3 regions of the Amycolatopsis mongoliensis genome follow, and region 1 is predicted to be linked to each of the others. Evidence: riboswitches for the same ligand, from Rfam matches in the RefSeq annotation. Region 1 holds a riboswitch; each other region holds the start of a gene.
The links. A riboswitch is a leader RNA that binds a small molecule or an ion and turns the genes downstream of it on or off. The one in region 1 is predicted to bind S-adenosylmethionine.
Positions count from the first base shown of each region.

Region 2: it holds a riboswitch for S-adenosylmethionine, as region 1 does, so the genes downstream of both, QRX60_RS18220 (methionine ABC transporter ATP-binding protein) here and thrC (threonine synthase) in region 1, are expected to answer to the same signal.
Region 3: it holds a riboswitch for S-adenosylmethionine, as region 1 does, so the genes downstream of both, QRX60_RS48080 (aminotransferase class V-fold PLP-dependent enzyme) here and thrC (threonine synthase) in region 1, are expected to answer to the same signal.

Region 1 covers NZ_CP127295.1:10,520,133-10,526,174, reverse strand. Annotated here, with positions in the region: gene QRX60_RS50125 (ComEC/Rec2 family competence protein) at 1-1,799, shown strand, start outside; gene thrC (threonine synthase) at 1,840-3,105, opposite strand; SAM riboswitch class I at 3,119-3,252, opposite strand; gene holA (DNA polymerase III subunit delta) at 3,399-4,379, shown strand; gene rpsT (30S ribosomal protein S20) at 4,436-4,696, opposite strand; gene QRX60_RS50105 (DMT family transporter) at 5,050-5,913, shown strand; gene QRX60_RS50100 (VOC family protein) at 5,937-6,042, shown strand, end outside.
Region 2 covers NZ_CP127295.1:3,716,665-3,722,706, forward strand. Annotated here, with positions in the region: gene metG (methionine--tRNA ligase) at 1-19, shown strand, start outside; gene QRX60_RS18205 (TatD family hydrolase) at 29-865, shown strand; gene QRX60_RS18210 (resuscitation-promoting factor) at 1,156-2,580, shown strand; gene rsmA (16S rRNA (adenine(1518)-N(6)/adenine(1519)-N(6))-dimethyltransferase RsmA) at 2,781-3,620, shown strand; SAM riboswitch class I at 3,820-3,910, shown strand; gene QRX60_RS18220 (methionine ABC transporter ATP-binding protein) at 4,120-5,133, shown strand; gene QRX60_RS18225 (4-(cytidine 5'-diphospho)-2-C-methyl-D-erythritol kinase) at 5,249-6,042, shown strand, end outside.
Region 3 covers NZ_CP127295.1:10,033,774-10,039,815, forward strand. Annotated here, with positions in the region: gene QRX60_RS48060 (RluA family pseudouridine synthase) at 286-1,215, opposite strand; gene lspA (signal peptidase II) at 1,212-1,799, opposite strand; gene QRX60_RS48070 (hypothetical protein) at 1,887-2,528, opposite strand; gene QRX60_RS48075 (hypothetical protein) at 2,468-3,097, opposite strand; gene QRX60_RS48080 (aminotransferase class V-fold PLP-dependent enzyme) at 3,114-4,469, opposite strand; SAM riboswitch class IV at 4,508-4,622, opposite strand; gene QRX60_RS48085 (M23 family metallopeptidase) at 4,703-5,362, opposite strand; gene QRX60_RS48090 (potassium/proton antiporter) at 5,681-6,042, opposite strand, start outside.

The DNA of each region.
Region 1 (6,042 bases):
GGGAGCCCGGGCCGGCGCCGTGGTGGCAGCGGACCGCGGCCGGGCTGCGCGCCGGACTCCACGACCTGTGCCAGGTCCTGCCGGACGAACCCGCCGGCCTGCTGCCGGGTCTGGTCCTGGGCGACACGAGCGGGTTGTCGCCGCGGGTCGAGCAGGAGTTCGTCACCGCCGGGCTCACCCACCTGACGGCGGTCAGCGGGGGAAACCTCGCCGTCGCGTGCGGCGCGGTCCTGCTCCTGCTGCGTCTGCTGCGGCTCGGGCCGCGGCTGTCGGCGGTGGCCGCGGGCGCGTGCCTGGCCGGGTTCCTCGTCCTGGTCGGCCCGGAGCCGAGCGTGCTGCGGGCCGGGGTGATGGCGGGGGTCGCGCTGCTGGCCCTGGCATTGGGCCGGCGAGGCTCGGCGTTGCCCGCGCTGGCGTTCGCGGTGTGCGTGCTCGTGGTGACGGATCCGGCGATGGCGACGGACTTCGGGTTCGCGCTGTCGGTGTTCGCCACGGCCGGGCTGGTCCTGATCGCGCCCCGCTGGGCCGCCGCGCTGGCTCGTCGCGGTGTCCCGCCGGGGTTCGCCGAAGGGCTGGCGATCCCGGCGGCCGCCTTCCTGGTGACGGCGCCGGTCCTCGCGGGCATGGCGGGTTCGGTGAGCCTGGTTTCGGTGCTGACCAACGTCCTCGCCGCGCCCGTGGTGGCTCCGGCGACGGTGCTCGGCGTGCTGGCGACGGTGATCGGCGCCTGGTGGCCGGGCGCCGGGAAGCTCCTGGTGCACCTGGCCGACCCGGAGGCGCGGTGGCTGATCACCGTGGCGCGCCACGGCGCGCGGGCCCCCGGTGCGGTCGTCGCGTGGCCCGGCGGCTGGACGGGCGGGCTGCTCGCCGCGGCTGTGCTCGGGGTGCTGGTGCTGGCCGCCCGGCACCGGCGCGTGCGGCTGGTGATGGCGGTGCTGGTCGTCGGCGTACTGCTGGTGTTCGTGCCGGTCCGGGTGTTCGCACCGGCATGGCCACCGCGGGACTGGGCGATGGTCGAGTGCGACGTCGGGCAGGGTGACGCGGTCGTGCTGGCGACGGCCGAGCCGGGCCGGGCGGTCGTCGTGGACACCGGACCCGAGCCGGGGCCGGTGGACGAGTGCCTGCACCGGCTGGCGGTCGACCGGATCCCGCTGCTGGTGCTGAGCCACCTGCACGCCGACCACATCGGCGGGCTGGCGTCGGTCTTCGACGGCCGGGCGGTCGGCGGGATCGCCGTCGGCCCGGGGCGGGCGCCGGAGTGGGCGTGGCGCCAGGTCGCGGAGGAGGCAAGGCAGCAGGGGGTGCCGCTGGTGGAGCTGAATCCGGGGGAGCGGCTGGCGTGGGCCGGGCTGTCGCTCGACGTGCTCGGCCCGCGCTACGTACCGGCTCGCTCGGCCGGGCAGCAGGACGGCACGACGATCAACAACAGTTCGGTGGTCCTGCGAGCGCAGACGCCGGCCGGCCGGGTGCTCCTGACCGGCGACGTCGAGCTGGCGGCACAGGCGGATCTCTTGGCGGACATCGGAAATCTGAAGGCGGAGGTGCTGAAAGTGCCCCATCACGGCTCGCGCTACTCGCTGCCGTCGTTCCTCGCGGCAGTGGCGCCGAGGGTGGCGTTGGTCAGCGTCGGCGCGGGAAACACCTACGGGCACCCCAGTAAGTCCACAATGGACACTCTGGCGGCGCTGGGTGCCCTGGTCACCCGAACCGACCTGGACGGCGACACCGCGGTGGTCGGCGACCCGGCAGGCCCGACGGTAGCGCGCCGGGGCGAGCCGCGTGGCCCGCCGAAGCGCTGAAGGCCGGGGCGGGCGGCAGAGCCCGCCCCGGCGGTGGAGGTCAGTAGCCGAGCGCCTCGTTCACGGCCTTGGCGGACGGCGGCACGGTCGCCTTCGGGCCGACGTGGTTCTCGATCGCGTCGAGGGTCTTGAGGCCGTCACCGGTGATCAGGAGCACCGTCTCGGCGTCCGGGTCCAGTTTGCCCGTCTCGACCAGCTTCTTCGCCGTCGCGACGGTGACCCCGCCCGCGGTCTCGGTGAAGATGCCCTCGGTGCGGGCGAGCAACCGGATGCCTTCGACGACCTCTTCGTCGCTGACGTCCTCGATCGCGCCGCCGGTGCGGTTGACGATGTCGAGCACGTACGGGCCGTCGGCCGGGTTGCCGATCGCCAGCGAGCGGGCGATCGTGTCCGGCTTGACCGGCTGGACCACGTCCTGGCCGGCGCGGAACGCGGCCGACACCGGCGAGCAGCCGGTGGCCTGAGCGCCGAACACCTTGTACGGGCTGGCGTCCACGAGACCGAGCTGGCCCAGCTCGCGGAAACCCTTGTCCACCTTGGTCAGCTGCGAACCGGAGGCGATCGGCACGACGACCTGCGGCGGGATGCGCCAGCCGAGCTGCTCGGCGACCTCGAAGGCCAGCGTCTTCGAGCCTTCGGAGTAGTACGGCCGGACGTTCACGTTCACGAACGCCCACTTCGGGTGCTCACCGGCGAGCTCGGTGGCGAGGCGGTTGACGTCGTCGTAGTTGCCGTCGACGGCGATCAGGTCGCCGTCGTAGACCGCGGTGGTGAGGATCTTGGCGCGCTCGAGGGTCTTCGGGATCAGCACGACCGACCGCCAGCCCGCGCGGGCCGCGGCGGCGGCCGTCGCGTTGGCCAGGTTGCCGGTCGACGGACACGCGAGCACCTCGAACCCGAACTCGCGGGCCGCGGCCAGCGCGACGGCGACGACGCGGTCCTTGAACGAGTGCGTCGGGTTGCCGGTGTCGTCCTTGACCCACACGCGCTTGAGGCCGAGCTCCTTGGCGAGGCGGTCGGCGCGGATCAGCCGGGTGGCGCCGGGCTCGGTGTTCGGGATCTCCTCGACATTGGACGGAACCGGGAGGAGCTTCTTGTAGCGCCAGATGTTCTTGGGGCCGGCCTCGATGTCTTCGCGGCGGACGCGGCCGAAGTCGTAGGCGACTTCGAGCGGCGAGAAGTCCTCGGCGGAGACGAACTCGGGGGCGAGCGGCTGCCGGTGTCCCTCTTCCTTCGACACCAGTTCGACGGCCGGACCGAGATCCGGGGTCTTCGTGGTGGAGGTCGTTCCGAGGGTGGCGGTCATCGCGAGGTTCCTTTCCTCATCTGCCCCGCCGAAGCGGGCCGGAATTGGCACCGTGGTCGTCAGCTACCCCGCGATCGCGGGATGACGGGCTGTACGCCGGTTGCCGGGGCTTCGTCGGGCCGTTCCCTCTGCCCCTCTGGATGAGCGGTATTCGATTGTCGGCGCGCGCTCGCCGGATGATCCGGGGCGGCTGCCTCGGCTACACCGTACGACATGGCGCTCACGCCGTGCCACGCCGGCCGCTCGACATCACCGGAGCGGGCGCACGACACCGCAAGTGAGAGGATCCTTCCGTGACCGCGCAAGCCACCGCCCCGGCCCCGCTGCTCCTGGTCCTGGGCGAGGAAGAACTGCTGATCGAGCGCGCCGTCCGCGAGGCGCTCGCCGCGGCCCGGGCGATCGACGCCACGGCCGAGCTGACCCGGGTCCGGGTGTCGGATCTCACAGCCCCCGAGCTGGCCGAACTCGTCAGCCCGTCGCTGTTCAGCGAAGGCCGCGTGATCGTCCTGGAGTCGGCGCAGGACATCTCGCAGGAACTGGCCGACGCCGTGGCTTCCTACCTGAAGGACCCGGCGGACGGCATCGTGCTGGTCGTCGTGCACACCGGCGGCGGCCGCAGCAAGGCGGGCAAGACGCTCCCGGCGGTGTTGAAGAAGGCGGGCGCCGAGGTCACCGAGTGCCCGAAGCTGACCAAGCCGGCCGAGCGCGAGCAGTTCGTGCGGCACGAGGTGCGCCGGGCGGGCGGCAAGATCGACCCCGCGGGGGTGGCCGCGCTGATCGACGCCGTGGGCTCCGACCTGCGAGAACTCTCGTCTGCGGCGACGCAGCTGGTGGCGGACGCCGGCGGGACCGTCGACGCCGAAGCGGTCCGCCGCTACCACCGCGGCCGCGCGGACGTCACCGGGTTCGCGGTCGCGGAGAAGGCCGTGAGCGGCGACCGCTCGGCGGCGCTGGAGTCGCTGCGCTGGGCGATGCAGCTGGGCGTCCCGCACGTCCTGGTCGCGGACGCGCTGGCCGACGCGGTCCGCACGATCGCCCGGGTCTCGGGTGCGGGCCGGGGCAACCCGAACCAGCTGGCCGGCGAGCTGGGCATGCCGCCGTGGAAGATCCGCAAGGCCCAGGGCCAGTCCCGGGGCTGGAACCAGGACGGCCTCGCGACCGCGATGCGGGTCGTGGCGAGGCTGAACGCCGAGGTCAAGGGCGTGGCGGCCGACCCGGGCTACGCATTGGAACGTGCGGTCCTCCAGGTGGCGGCCGCCAAGGGCGACCGCTGACCCGGGCATGAAGAAAGCCCCGGCCGAAGCCGGGGCTTTCCCAGAAATCAACCAGCTCAGAGCGCGTTGACGCGCTTCGCCAGCGCCGACTTCTTGTTGGCGGCCTGGTTGGCGTGCAGAACGCCCTTCGAGACGGCCTTGTCCAGCTTCTGGGCGGCGTCGCGCTGCAGCTCGACGGCCTTGGCCTTGTCGCCGGCCTCGGCGGCTTCGCGGACCTTGCGGATCGCGGTCTTCACCGAGGACCGGATCGCCTGGTTGCGCTGACGCGCCTTCTCGTTCGTCGTGATGCGCTTGATCTGCGACTTGATGTTGGCCATAGGGCAACTCCTGTTTCACTCGGTGAGATTCGCCGCCGCGCTCGAGTGGCCCCGCTCGCGAGAGCGGGCTTCCTCCATGACGGAATGCCGCACGGCAACGAGCGACAACCTTAACAGCCGGGCTCGCGGCGGCCTCCGGCGGGACCTGCGCCGTCTCGATCACCAGGAGTACGGTGGGCGGCGGTAGTGCCTAGGGTTCCGTCGCCGGTCCGCGCACCCAGCACCGCACAACCAGGACCGGCGGGACTGGTCCGAGCGGCACCGTCGGCGGGCCCGGACGGCCGGCCGTTCATCTGACGGGGCAAAAGCCTGGAGGACCCGGTTTTCGCGCGCGCGAAAACCCGAAGGGTCCCATGAACGCCACCGCCCTGTCCTTCGTCCTCGTCGCCGCCGTCGTGCACGCCGCGTGGAACCTGGCCGCGAAGCGGATCTCCTCCGGCGGCACCCAGTTCGTCTGGCTCTATTACACGGCTTCCGCGGTCGTGCTCCTGCCGGTGACGGTCGTGCTGCTGGTCGTCGAGCCGCAGCGTCCACAGTGGAGCTGGCTGGTGGCCGCGGTGGTGACGTCGGTGCTGCACATCGCCTACGGCATCGTGCTGCAACGCGGGTACCGCGTCGGCGACCTCTCCGTCGTCTACCCCGTCGCGCGGGGCACCGGGCCGCTGCTGTCGGTGCTGGCCGCCGTCCTCGTGCTCGGCGAACGCCCCGGCTGGCTCGGGCTGCTCGGCGCCTTCCTGGTCATCGCCGGGGTGCTGGTGATCAGCACGGGCCGCAAGACGGGTGACCCGCATGCGGTCAAGGCCGGCATCCGCTACGGCCTCCTGACCGGTGCCGTCATCGCCGGCTACACCCTCTGGGACGCGCACTCGGTGACCGGCCTGGGCGTGCCACCCGTCGTCTACTTCGGCCTCGGCTCGGTCCTGCAGAGCGTGCTGCTCGCCCCCGGTGCCCTGGCCGGCCGCGCCGAGGTGACGCGGATCTGGCGTGAGCAACGCCGCGAGGTGCTGGTCGTCGGGCTGCTTTCGCCGATCGCCTACATCCTCGTGCTGTTCGCCCTCACGATGGCGCCGGTCAGCCTGGTCGCGCCCGCCCGGGAGCTGAGCATCGTGCTCGGCGGCCTCGCCGCCTGGCTGGTGCTGGGCGAGCGCGACGCCGTGCGGCGGCTCGCGGGGTCGGTGATCGTCCTGTCCGGGATCGCCGCGATTGCGGCCGCCTGAGCGCGTCCGGTAGGGATGGTCGGATGGAAGTCCTGAAGAGCCGGCTGCTGATCCGCCCGCGCGACGTCGACGCGACGACGGCGTTCTACCGCGACACCCTCGGCCTGGCCGTGGAGCGTGAGTTCCCCG
Region 2 (6,042 bases), 4.0 Mb from region 1:
ACCGATCACGAAGGATTAAGAGGTATGCATGGGTGACGAGAAGCGCGAGCTGCCGCCGGTCCCGGACCGGCTCCCGGTGTCGGTGGTGGACGCGCACACCCATCTCGACGCGTGCGGCGCGGTCACCGCGGCCGAGGTGTCGGCCATGGTCGACCGCGCCGAGCGCGCCGGCGTCGCCCGCGTCGTCACGGTCGCCGACGACCTCGCCTCGGCCCGCTGGGCCGCCGAGGCCGCCACCTGGGACCGCCGGGTCTGGGCCGCCGTGGCGATCCACCCGACGCGGACCAAGGGGTTCGGCGAGGCCGAGAAGTCCGAAGTGGAGCGCCTGGCCGCGCAGGACCGCGTGGTGGCCGTCGGCGAGACCGGGCTCGACTACTACTGGGACTACTCGCCGCACGACGCCCAGCAGGAGGCGTTCCGCTGGCACATCGACCTCGCCAAGCGGCTGGACAAGCCGCTGATGATCCACGACCGCGAGGCCCACGACGACGTCCTGCGCATCCTGGCCGAAGAGAATGCGCCGAATGCCGTAATCTTCCATTGTTTTTCCGGGGACGCGGAAATGGCCCGCAAGTGCCTCGACGCGGGTTACGTCCTTTCCTTCGCGGGCACGGTGACGTTCAAGAACGCGAAGGGGCTCCATGAGGCGGCGCGGCTCTGCCCGCCGGATCAGTACCTCGTCGAGACCGACGCGCCGTTCCTGACCCCCCACCCGTTCCGTGGGCGGCCGAACGAGCCGTTCGGCGCCGCCTACACCGTCCGTCACCTCGCGGCGCTCAGGGGCGAAGCTGTCCACGAAGTCGCCGAATCGGTCCGGACCACTGCCGAGCGGGTCTACCGACTCCCCAGTGTCACAACGGGTTGAACGCATTGCGACAACAGGGTTCCTTGATCGTCCACCTGATGGAGTGACGGGGATCACGACACTCCGGGGGGTGTTTGCGCAACCCGGCGGGACCCGTTACTGTCCCGTGATCGTGCCGGTCGGTACTGCAGACTGCAGTTGCCGACTGTTACGCCCACAGTCACGTCAGTGCACGTCGGGGAAGCGGAACCGGGGTCAGGTACGACCCGGAACCGTGACGATGGCGCCGGCTGCGGGCCCAGACGTAAAGACGCCGCCCCGAACGGTGTCTTGGGAAAGGGAACGACCCGGTGACAGGTAGCAGACAGGCTGGAGCGCGCTCCGCGGCCGTCCTCGAGCGTCATTACGAGGACACCGCCTACGGCCAGCTCGACTTCTCCGACGACCCGAACATCACGCAGCAGGACATCCTCGCCGCGCTCGGCCCCGACGCCGACGCGATGATGGCCGAGATCGACGTCGACGTCGACGAGCTGATCCGCCTCATCAACGCCGAGACGACGTACCTGCCGCCGATCGTCATTCCTGACGAGATCGAGGCGGACCGGACCGCGTCCCCGCAGGCCAAGCGGGCCGCGCTGGACGAGGGTCTGCGCGAGACCACCAAGATCTGGAAGCGCCGCTTCCTCAAGGGTGCCGTCCTCAGCGTCATGATCAGCGTCGCCGGCGGCGGCGCGGCCGCGCTGGCGATGAACAAGAGCATCACCGTCGACGTCGACGGCCAGCAGACCACCGTGCACTCGTTCGGCGACACCGTCGGCGAGGTGCTGGAGGACGCGGGCCTGTCCGTCGGCGCGCACGACTCGCTCTCCCCGTCCCCGCAGGCGGAGGTCGGCGACGGCGGGGTCATCAAGCTCGAGCGCGGCCGTCAGCTGAAGCTGATCGTCGACGGCGCGGAGCACACCTCCTGGGTCCGCGCGACGCACCTCGGCGACGCGCTCGGCCAGCTCGGCATGGCGGGCATGGACAAGCCCGGCACGTGGATGTCGATGCCGAAGGACGGCGAGCTGCCCCTGCAGGGCGCCACCGTCGAGATCAAGACCCTCAAGAACATCACGCTCTACGACGGCGCGAACGAGCCGAAGAAGGTCACGACCACCGCGGTCACGACCAAGGAGTTCCTGGGCGAGTACAAGCTCACCCTGGGCCCGGAGGACGCCGCCGAAGGCGGCCTGGACGTCAAGCTGACCGACGGCGCCGAGGTGCACATCAGCCGCACCGGCGTCTCGACGGTCGTCCAGAAGGAGAGCATCGACCCGCCCGAGCAGAAGGTCGACGACCCGGACCTCGAAAAGGGCAAGACCTCGGTCGAGGACCCCGGCACGCCCGGCGAGAAGATGGTGACCTACAAGGTCACGCAGAAGAACGGCAAAGAGGTCTCCCGCGAGAGCGTCTCCGAGCAGGTCATCACCCAGCCGAAGCCGAAGATCATCCACATCGGGACGAAGAAGGCCCCGACGCCGGACATCGGCGACGGCTCCGCGTGGGACCGCATCGCGCAGTGCGAGTCGGGCGGCAACTGGGCCACCAACACCGGCAACGGCTACTACGGCGGCCTCCAGTTCGACAAGCGCACGTGGGACGCCTACGGCGGCGACCAGTACGCGAGCCTCCCGAGCCAGGCTTCGCGCGAGCAGCAGATCGCGATCGCGGAGAAGGTCCGCGACGCCCGCGGCGGCTACAGCGCCTGGCCGGTCTGCGGCAAGAAGGCCTGACGCTTTTCCGAAACGGCCCTCACCCTTCGCGGGTGGGGGCCGTTTCGCGTGCGCCGACGGGCATCACGCGTGTCCGGAGGGGCATCACGTGTGATTGCCGGGGCACCACGCCGATGCCCGCCGGATCACGGGTGATGCCCCTTCAGTCACGCGTGCTGCCTGCTCAATCACGCGAGATGCCCCATCGGTAAGCTCGGCCGGTGGTTGAACTGTTGGGACCTGCCGAGATCCGCGGGCTGGCGGCCGAGCTGGACGTGCGGCCGACCAAGAAGCTCGGGCAGAACTTCGTGCACGATCCCAACACCGTCCGCCGGATCGTCGAGCTCGCCGGCGTCGGCCCGGACGACGTCGTCCTCGAGGTCGGGCCCGGGCTCGGGTCGCTCACCCTCGGCCTGCTCGCCACCGGCGCGCACGTCGTCGCCGTCGAGATCGATCCCAAGCTCGCCGAGCGGCTGCCCGAGACCGTCGCGGACCGGGCGCCCGAGGTCGCCGGCAAGCTCCAGGTCGTCGCGGCCGACGCGCTGCGCATCGCCAAGGACGACCTGCCCGCCCAGCCGACCGCGCTCGTCGCCAACCTGCCCTACAACGTCGCCGTGCCGGTCGTGCTGCACCTGCTCGCCGAGGTGCCGTCCCTGACGTCCGGTCTCGTCATGGTCCAGACCGAGGTCGCCGACCGGATGGCGGCCGGCCCTGGCAGCCGGATCTACGGCGTGCCGAGCGTGAAGCTCGCCTACTACGGCCCGGCGCGCAAGGTCGCCGCCGTGCCGCGCTCGGTGTTCTGGCCGGTGCCGAACGTCGACTCCGCGCTCGTCGCCTTCGAACGCGGTGACGCTCCGGCGTCGGACGACCGCGACCGGCTCTTCGGCCTCGTCGACGCCGCCTTCTCCCAACGCAGGAAGACGCTCCGCGCCGCGCTCGCGGGCTGGGCGGGCTCGGCCGAGCGGGCCGGCGAGCTGCTGACGGCCGCCGGGATCGACCCGAAGACCCGGGGTGAGCAGCTCGGCGTGCACGACTTCGCCCGGCTGGCCGCCGCCCGTTAGCACGTCCACTCTGGAGCTTTCCGGGGGTTCCGGGTGGCGGGGCCCCCGGCCCGGGGCGAAGCCCCGGATGTCACAGAAGTCGACGAGGTTCGGCGAAAATACGCCTCTTGACGTGCGATCTCGCGATTCGGACACCTCCAGTCGTGTGATCTGGGCCAACAGGCTTGCTTTCGCTCCTCGGGATCGGTTTTACTCAGTACGTCCATCCCGAGCGACTGAGAGACCTGGCTCGCCGAAGTCGCAGCAACCACCCTCCACGGGGCAGGTGCTACCGCCAGGACCGATGGAGGCCGTTTCCGATGAAGAGGGTAGCTCGCCCCCTGCTCCTGACCAGGCGTCGCGTAGTCGACGAAGGCCGCCGCTCCGTGACCGCATGTCGGCGCTCCCGCTGAGCTTGCCCGAGCCGGTCCACCTCTTCTTCATGCACCGTCCATAAAGGACGGACTTCGACTGCGGCCGGGTGTCGCGCGCTGCGCGCACCCCGTTTTCTGGAGCCTTCGTGATCACCGTCGAAAACCTGTCCAAAACCTTTGCCACCAACGGAAATTCGGTCGTCGCCCTGCACGACGTCAGCGTCGAGGTCCAGGCCGGCTCGCTGTTCGGCGTGGTCGGGCCCGCCGGGTCGGGCAAGTCCGTCCTCGCCCGCTGCATCGCGTTGCAGGAGCGGCCCGACCGCGGCGTCGTCCGCCTCGACGGCCTCAACACCGGCACCCTCGACGGCCGCCGCCTGCGCGAGATCCGCCGCCAGCTGGGCGTCGTCTCGACGAAGCCGGAGCTGATCGCCGAGCGCACGATCGCCGGCAACATCGCCTCCCCGCTCGAGCAGCTCGGCGTCGACGGCCCGCAGCGCCGCAGCCGGGTCGGCTCGCTGCTCGACCTCGTCGGCCTGACGCAGCGCGCGACGCAGCGTCCCGGCGAGCTGACCGAGGGCCAGCTCCGCCGCGTGGCGGTCGCGAAGGCGCTGGCGGCGGCGCCGGCGGTGCTGCTGGCCGACGACCCGACCGCCGGGATCAACCCGGAGGAGGCCGGCGCGGTGCTCACCGTGCTCGACCGCGCCCGCTCCGAGCTGGGCACCACCGTCGTGGTCACGACGCCGGACGCCGGGGTGGTCCGCCGGGTCTGCGACGACGTCGCGGTGCTCGAAGGCGGCACGGTCGTCGAGCGCGGCACCGTCCTCGACCTGATCTCGAACCCGGCCAGCCGCACCGCGCAGGCGCTGCTGCCGGCCATCGAGACCTCCCGTTCTCAGTCGTCGCGCTACGACCGCTCGGTCGACGTCGTGCTGGTCGGCTTCGCGTCGATCGGTGCGCTGCTGCCCGAGGCCGCGGGCCGCTTCGACGTCGAGTTCGCCACCATCGGCGGCGGCCTGACCCGGATCGGCGACACCCCGGTCGGCCGGTTCCGCCTCGGCGTCCGCGGCGAGCGGGCCGACGCGGCGCTGGCGTGGGTCGCCGAGCGCGGCGGCCACGTGACGCACACCGCCCGCGGCCCACAGGGCGTCGCGGCCGCCTGACCCCAGCGCCCCAGGGCGGCCTTGGGTGCGTTCAACGCACCGAAGGCCGCCTTGGTTGCGTTGAACGCAACCAAGGCCACATTGGGGCGTTTCCGCGGGCACGTAGGCTGGTCGGGTGCTCGCCGTAGTTCCGCCTCCAGTCACCGTCCGGGTCCCGGCCAAGGTCAACCTGCACCTGGCGGTCGACGACCTGCGCGAAGACGGTTACCACGAGCTGGTGACCGTGTTCCAGGCCCTGTCGCTGACCGACGAGGTGACCGTCGCGGTCACCGAGGAGCCGGGGCTGGAGATCTACGGCGAGGGCGAAGGCTCGGTGCCCGCCGACGGCACCAACCTCGCCTGGCGCGCGGTCGAAGCGCTGGCCGCGCACGTCGGCCGCACCGGTGAGCCGAACGTCCGGGTGGTGCTGCGCAAGGGCATCCCCGTCGCGGGTGGCATGGCGGGCGGCAGCGCCGACGCGGCGGCGACCCTGGTCGGGCTGTCGAGCCTCTGGAACCTCGACATCACGCGCGACGAGCTGGCCGAGATCGCCGCCGGACTGGGCAGCGACGTCCCGTTCGCGCTCTACGGCGGCACCGCGCTGGGCACCGGGCGGGGCGAGCAGCTCGTCCCGGTGCTGTCGCGGCACACCTTCCACTGGGTGCTGGCCTTCGACTCCGAAGGGCTGTCGACGCCGAAGGTGTTCAAGGAGCTGGACCGCCTGCGCGCCGACGGCAACCCGCCGCGGATCGGCGCGCACACCCCCGTCGTCGAGGCGCTGGCCTCGGGCGACCCGCGTCAGCTGGCGCTGCTGCTGGGCAACGACCTCCAGGCGGCGGCGGTTTCGCTGCGGCCCGGGCTGCGCCGGACGCTCCGGGCCGGCGTCAACGCGGGCGCGCTCGCCGGCACGGTCTCCGGATCCGGCCCGAC
Region 3 (6,042 bases), 490 kb from region 1:
GGAGGTGTCCTGCGGCGGGCGACGGCTGAACAAGCCTCACTAGTGTCGCGCGTTGCAGGTTGTTTGCCGTTCGAGGTGTCGGGAGCCTGCGCCACGAGACCCCGGCCCGTGCAGCCCCTCCCGCGACGACATGAATGAGTCATTCACCTCGTCCGGCGACATGAATGACTCATTCATGTCGCCGGACCAGCCGCCGCGACTCTCGGCAGATCCGGGTCCGATGCACCGGATGCCGCTTTGGCGCGCAGGGCCGGGCCGCTGTCGACGAACCTCAGACGCGCGACACTAGTAGCTTTCCTCGCGCAGGATTTCCAGCGCCTTGGCCAGGTCGTCCGGGTACTCCGACTCGAACTCGACCCACCGGCCGTCCGCCGGGTGGGCGAACGCCAGCGTTTTCGCGTGCAGCCACTGGCGGCTCAGGCCGAGGTGGCGGGCCAGGACCGGGTCGGCGCCATACGTCAGATCGCCGACGCACGGGTGGCGCAGCGCCGAGAAGTGGACGCGGATCTGGTGCGTCCGCCCGGTTTCGAGCTTGATGTGCGTCAGGGACGCCGCGCGGAACGCCTCGACGACCTCGTAGTGCGTCACGCTCGGACGGCCGCCCTGGACGACCGCGAACTTGTAGTCGTGGCGGGGATGGCGGTCGATCGGGGCGTCGATCGTGCCGCGCGTCGGGTCGGGGTGGCCCTGGACGATCGCGTGGTAGCCCTTGTCGACCGTGCGTTCCTTGAACGCGCGCTTCAGCACCGTGTACGCGTGCTCGCTCTTGGCCACCACCATCACGCCGGTCGTGCCCGCGTCGAGCCGGTGCACCACGCCCTGGCGCTCGGCCGCGCCCGAAGTCGCGATCCGCAGGCCGGCCGCGGCGAGGCCGCCGACCACCGTCGGGCCGGTCCAGCCCGGGCTCGGGTGCACCGCGACGCCGACCGGCTTGGAGATCACGACGATGTCGTCGTCGTCGTGGAGGATCTTCATGCCTTCGACCGGCTCGGCGACGATCTCCACCGGGTTCGCCGGCTCCGGCAGCGTGACCTCCAGGAGGCCGCCCGCGGCGAGCCGGTCGGACTTGCCGGCGGGCCGGCCGTCGAGCAGCACGTCCCCGGATTCGGCCAGCTCGGCGACGACGGTCCGCGAAAGGCCGAGCAGCTTGGCGAGGCCGGCGTCGACCCGCATCCCGTCGAGCCCGTCGGGCACCGGGAGCATCCGCGACGTCACGCCTGCTCCTCCTGCTGCTCCTGCTGCTCCTCGGCGGCGGCCTTCTTCTTGTCCTTGGTCGACGTGCCGTCGTAGTCCCTGCCCAGCAGGGACAGCAGCACGATCAGGGCACCGCCGACGCAGATCGCCGAGTCGGCGATGTTGAAGATCGCGAAGCCCTTGCCGTTCGGGGCGAACGCCGAGATGAAGTCGACGACGTGGCCCTGCAGCCCGCCGGGCGCGCGGAAGATGCGGTCGGTCAGGTTGCCGGTGGCGCCGGCGAGCACGAGGCCGAGCCCGATGGCCCAGCCGATCGAGCGCAGCCGCCGGGCCAGCCAGATGATCGCGATGACGACGGCCAGCGCGACCAGCGCGAGCACCCACGTCATGCCGGTGGCCATCGAGAACGCCGCGCCGGGGTTGCGGATCACCTGCAGGTAGACGAGGCCGCCGAGGATCCGGACCGGCTCCTTGCCCTCCAGGTTGGCGGCGACCAGGTTCTTCGTCACCAGGTCGATCGCCCAGAACACGACCGCGACGGCGAACACCCAGCCCACGCGGCGCTTCGGCAGCGGCTTCGCCGGGGCTTCCGGTGTTTCCTGCACGGTCTCGGGCGTCGCCTCGGCGGCGGCGTCGGTGTCGGGTTCTCCAGCGCTGGACTCGGTGCTCACCGGTCCATTGTCCACGCCTGGTCAGGGTGCGTCGGCGGCAGTGTCGCGAGGGCGCCGCAGGAGGACCGCGAACGCGGCGGCGAACAGCACGCCCGCCGCGCTCAGCGCCCCGGTCACCGGCGTCAGGAACAGCAGGCTGACCAGCGCGAACACCACGGTCACGGCCAGCACGAACCAGCTGCGCTCGTACGCCGCCAGCACCAGCAGCCCCAGCGCCGCCACGAGCGCGCCCCGGACGTCGCCGGACAGCCGCAGCTCCACGGCGCCGACCAGGTCGAGCAGCGGGAGGGCGGCCAGCGCGCCCAGCGTGCCGAGCACGAACCGGACCGGCCGCGGCGGCGCGCCCGTGCGGCGCAGGCTCAGCCAGTACCAGCCCGCGACGGCGAGCACCACGCAGGCGAGACCGGCGAGCCAGCCGAGCGCCGCCGGGGGCACCACGTCCACCGCGACGGCACCGGCCGAGTACCAGCCGCCGTCGCCGAGGGCGGTCCCGCCGACCCCGCCGGTCCCCAGCCCGTGGAGCTGCTGGGTCATCGCGTAGCCACGCATGTTCACGAACTCGCCGGTCGCCGGGGCGGCCGGGACCAGCGCGACCACCGCCATCACGAGCTGGGCGAACCCCAGCGCGGCCAGCGGGAACCAAAATCGTCGTCCATCCCCCATCGGGGCAGGATAGCGCCCGCGAGGAGGACGGCGGCCGAGATCACCACGCCGGGCAGGTCCGCGACGGCGACGGCGGTCGCGCCGGCCACCACCGCCACCGCGAGCACCAGGCGGCTGCGTTCGAGCCAGGCGACCAGGGCCAGGCCGAGCGTGGCGAGGACCGGGCCGCGGGTGGCCGCGTCGAAGCCGAACCAGCTGTAGGCCAGCAGGTCCAGCAGGGGCACCGCGACCAGCACGCCGACGGCGGACAGCACGGCCGCTTTCCCGCCGAGCCGCCGGGCGTACCAGGCCACCACCGCCAGGAACGCGGCGATGAGCACCCACTGCCAGGCCACGCCGATTCCGCCCCGGTAGGCGAGGACGGTGTCGGAGAGGCTGAGGAGCCGCTGCGTGCCACCGTGGCCCTCGACGGTGAACCCGAAGATGCTGTCGTAGGACGGCGGGGCCGGGTCCGGCGCGAGGCGGGTCGCCAGGTCCGCCGTCACGGCCGAGCGGTGGAACAGTTCGACCGTGACCAGGACCAGCTCCGCGAACCCGAGCAGCGCCAACGGAACCCAGTGCCTCCCCATCGGCCCAGGGTAACGATCAGCAGAACGGCGGCAGCTCCCGCGGGTCGCCGACCGGGGCCCAGCGGCCGTCCACCTTCGCGTACTCCCAGCGGGCCCCGCGCGCGACGATCTGGCGCAGCGCCAGCACGACGCGGTCGACGTGCTCTTCGGTGCTGCCCAGGCCGAGGCTGACGCGGACCGCCTGCTGCCCGGCGCCGCCGGTGACGCCGATGAGCCGCTTGGCCGCGACGTGGGCGCAGAACGCACCGTCGCGCACGCCGATGCCGTACTCGGCGGACAGCACCGCCGCCAGCCAGCCGGGGTCGAAGCCGTCGACGACGAAGCTGACCGTGCCGACGCGGTCGACCGGCGCGTCGAAGAGCCGCAGCTCGGCGCAGCCCGGGATGCCTTCGAGCCCCTTGCGCAGCCGGGTGAGCAGAGCCTGCTCGTGCGCCACGACGGCGTCCCAGTTCTCGCTGAGCTTCTCGCACGCGACGCCGAGCGCGTACACGCCGACGGTGTTGGGCGAGCCGGCTTCGTGGCGTTCGGGCCCGGCGTTCCAGACCACCGCGTCCTCGGTGACGAGCTTGGTCGCGCCGCCGCCGGCGAGGTACGGCCGGGCGGCGCGCAGCCAGTCGGCGCGGCCGATCAGCGCGCCCGCGCCGAAGGGCGCGTACAGCTTGTGACCGGACAGCGCGACGTAGTCGACGTCGAGCTCCTTGATCGAGATCCGCCGGTGCGGAGCCAGCTGGGCGGCGTCGAGCGCGATGCGGGCGCCGTGCTTCCGCGCCACGGCGGCGATCTCCGCCACCGGCAGGAGCTCACCGGTCACATTGGACGCTCCGGTGACGACGACCAACCGCGGTCCCTGCGGGGAGTCCGCGAGGGCTTCGTCCACAGCGGACACTGCCGCGAGGCGGGTGCGCGGGGTCGGGATCCGCCGGACGTTCGGCCCCTGCCACGGCAGCAGCGCGGCGTGGTGCTCGGTGTCGAAGACGACCACCGAGGTGTGCCGGGGCAGGCTGCGGGCGAGCAGGTTGAAGGAGTCGGTGGTGTTGCGGGTGAACACGACGGTGTCCGTGCGCCGGGCGCCGACGAAGCGGCGCAGGACGTCGCGGGTGCGCTCGTAGAGGCGGGTGGAGACCTGCGACGCGAACCCGGCGCCGCGGTGGACGCTGGCGTACCAGGGCAGGAACTCGTCGACGGCGCTGCGGACCGCGTCGAGACAGGGAGCGCTCGCGGCGTGGTCGAGGTTGGCGTAGCCGACGGTTTCGCCGGTGACGAGCGGGACCCGCAGGGCCGCCCCGGCCACGGCCGGGATCTCCTGGGGGACAACGGTTTCGACGTGCTCGGCGGGGGTGACGGTGCTGGTGCGGTCGATGGCGAGAGTCATCGAGTGCCTCCTCGGCGGTCCGGGGGACCCCGGCGAGGGGCCCGCGCTTGCCCGTCGCACGACGCGACCGGCCCGGTCTTCACCCGGGGCACCCCACCGCGGTAGGAGGGTTGCCGGCCAGCAAGCCGGGGCTTCGCGCTGGCACTCATGACCTGAGCCAGAAGGTAACCGAGAACGCCGCCGGCGGCCAACCCCGCCTCACATTCTGAGACGCCGCTCACACACCGTGAGCGTCAGAGCTTCGCGCGGAAGTGCCCCGGCAGCTGCGTCACGGCGTCGTCGGCGAGGTGCGTCGCCGTGCCGGTGTACTGCTCGGCCCCGGCGGTGAAGCGCCAGCCGCCGATGGTCTTCCCGTCGACCGGTTCGCCGACGGCCGCCGCGACGGCCGTCGAGACCTCGGCGAACGACTTGCCGTCCCAGTTCGCCGCCGCCGGGCCGGCCGGCAGGGTCCAGAGCGTGAAGTGCACGTGGGCGCCGGTGCTGCTGCCGCCGCACGGCAGCGCGTTGCCGGTCGAGCCGAGCTCGGCCCCGGCCTCGACGTGCTCACCGTCGGTGACCTTGATGCCTTCCATGTGGTAGTACCCGGTCCGCCAGCCGCCGGCGTGGTCGATGGTCACCCAGTCGCCGCCCGCGCAGTGCTGCAGGTGGACGGTGCCGGCCAGCGGCGCGCGCACGGTGTGGTCGGCCGGGCTGAAGTCGACGGCGTTCTTGACGCCGGTGCTGCCGTCGTCGGAGTGGATGCCGGCCGAGTAGACCTGCTGGCCGGCCTTGAACGGCAGGGCGAGCGCCGGGAACGGGGCCACTTCGGCGATCGCGGCCGGTGCGGCTGCCAGCCCGAGGACCGCGGTCATCGCGGCAGCCAGGACCGCCCCACGAACGTGCAGTTTTGTCACCGTGCGTACTCCTTTGACCTAACACTCACCCATTCGAACTAACCGGATCGAGCGCAGAGTAGGCCAAAGGTTGGATCACTGGGAAGATCACGTGAGGTTTTCGTGAGGGGCGTTCACCCTCGCGGAAAAAGATCACCAGGTCGGCGGGGAAACCGGACAAGCACCGGACAACGGCCAGTTCAGGGCACCACGGGTGCTCGAGGAGACATCACGCGTGCCGGGGAGGTCAACACGCGTGACTGAGGGGTCGACACGCGTGACTGGCGGGTCGACACGAGTCGTCCGATCGGTCACGGCGCGGCCACGACCACGAACGGGTCAACGACCCGACTCGCCCTTCCAGCGGGCCAGGCGGCCGGCCCGGTCCACGGCACGGAGCCGGCGCTCGGCGTCGTCGCGGACCCCGCTCGTCGTGACCACCAGCAGCTGGTCGTGCTCCTGCAGGCGGCTGGTCTTCTGCGGCGTGAAGCCCGCGCCGTCGCGCACGACCAGGCTGACCGTCGCGCCGACCGGCAGCCGCAGCTCGGACAGGTACACGCCGTGCAGCTTCGAGCCCGGCTGGATGCGGACCTGCAGCAGCTCGGCGCCCAGCTCGTCCAGCGGCGCGGCGTCGACCTCGATCTCGTGCGCCTCGGACTTCCGGGCCAGCCCGAGCCGGTGCCCGAGCGGCCCGAGGGTCG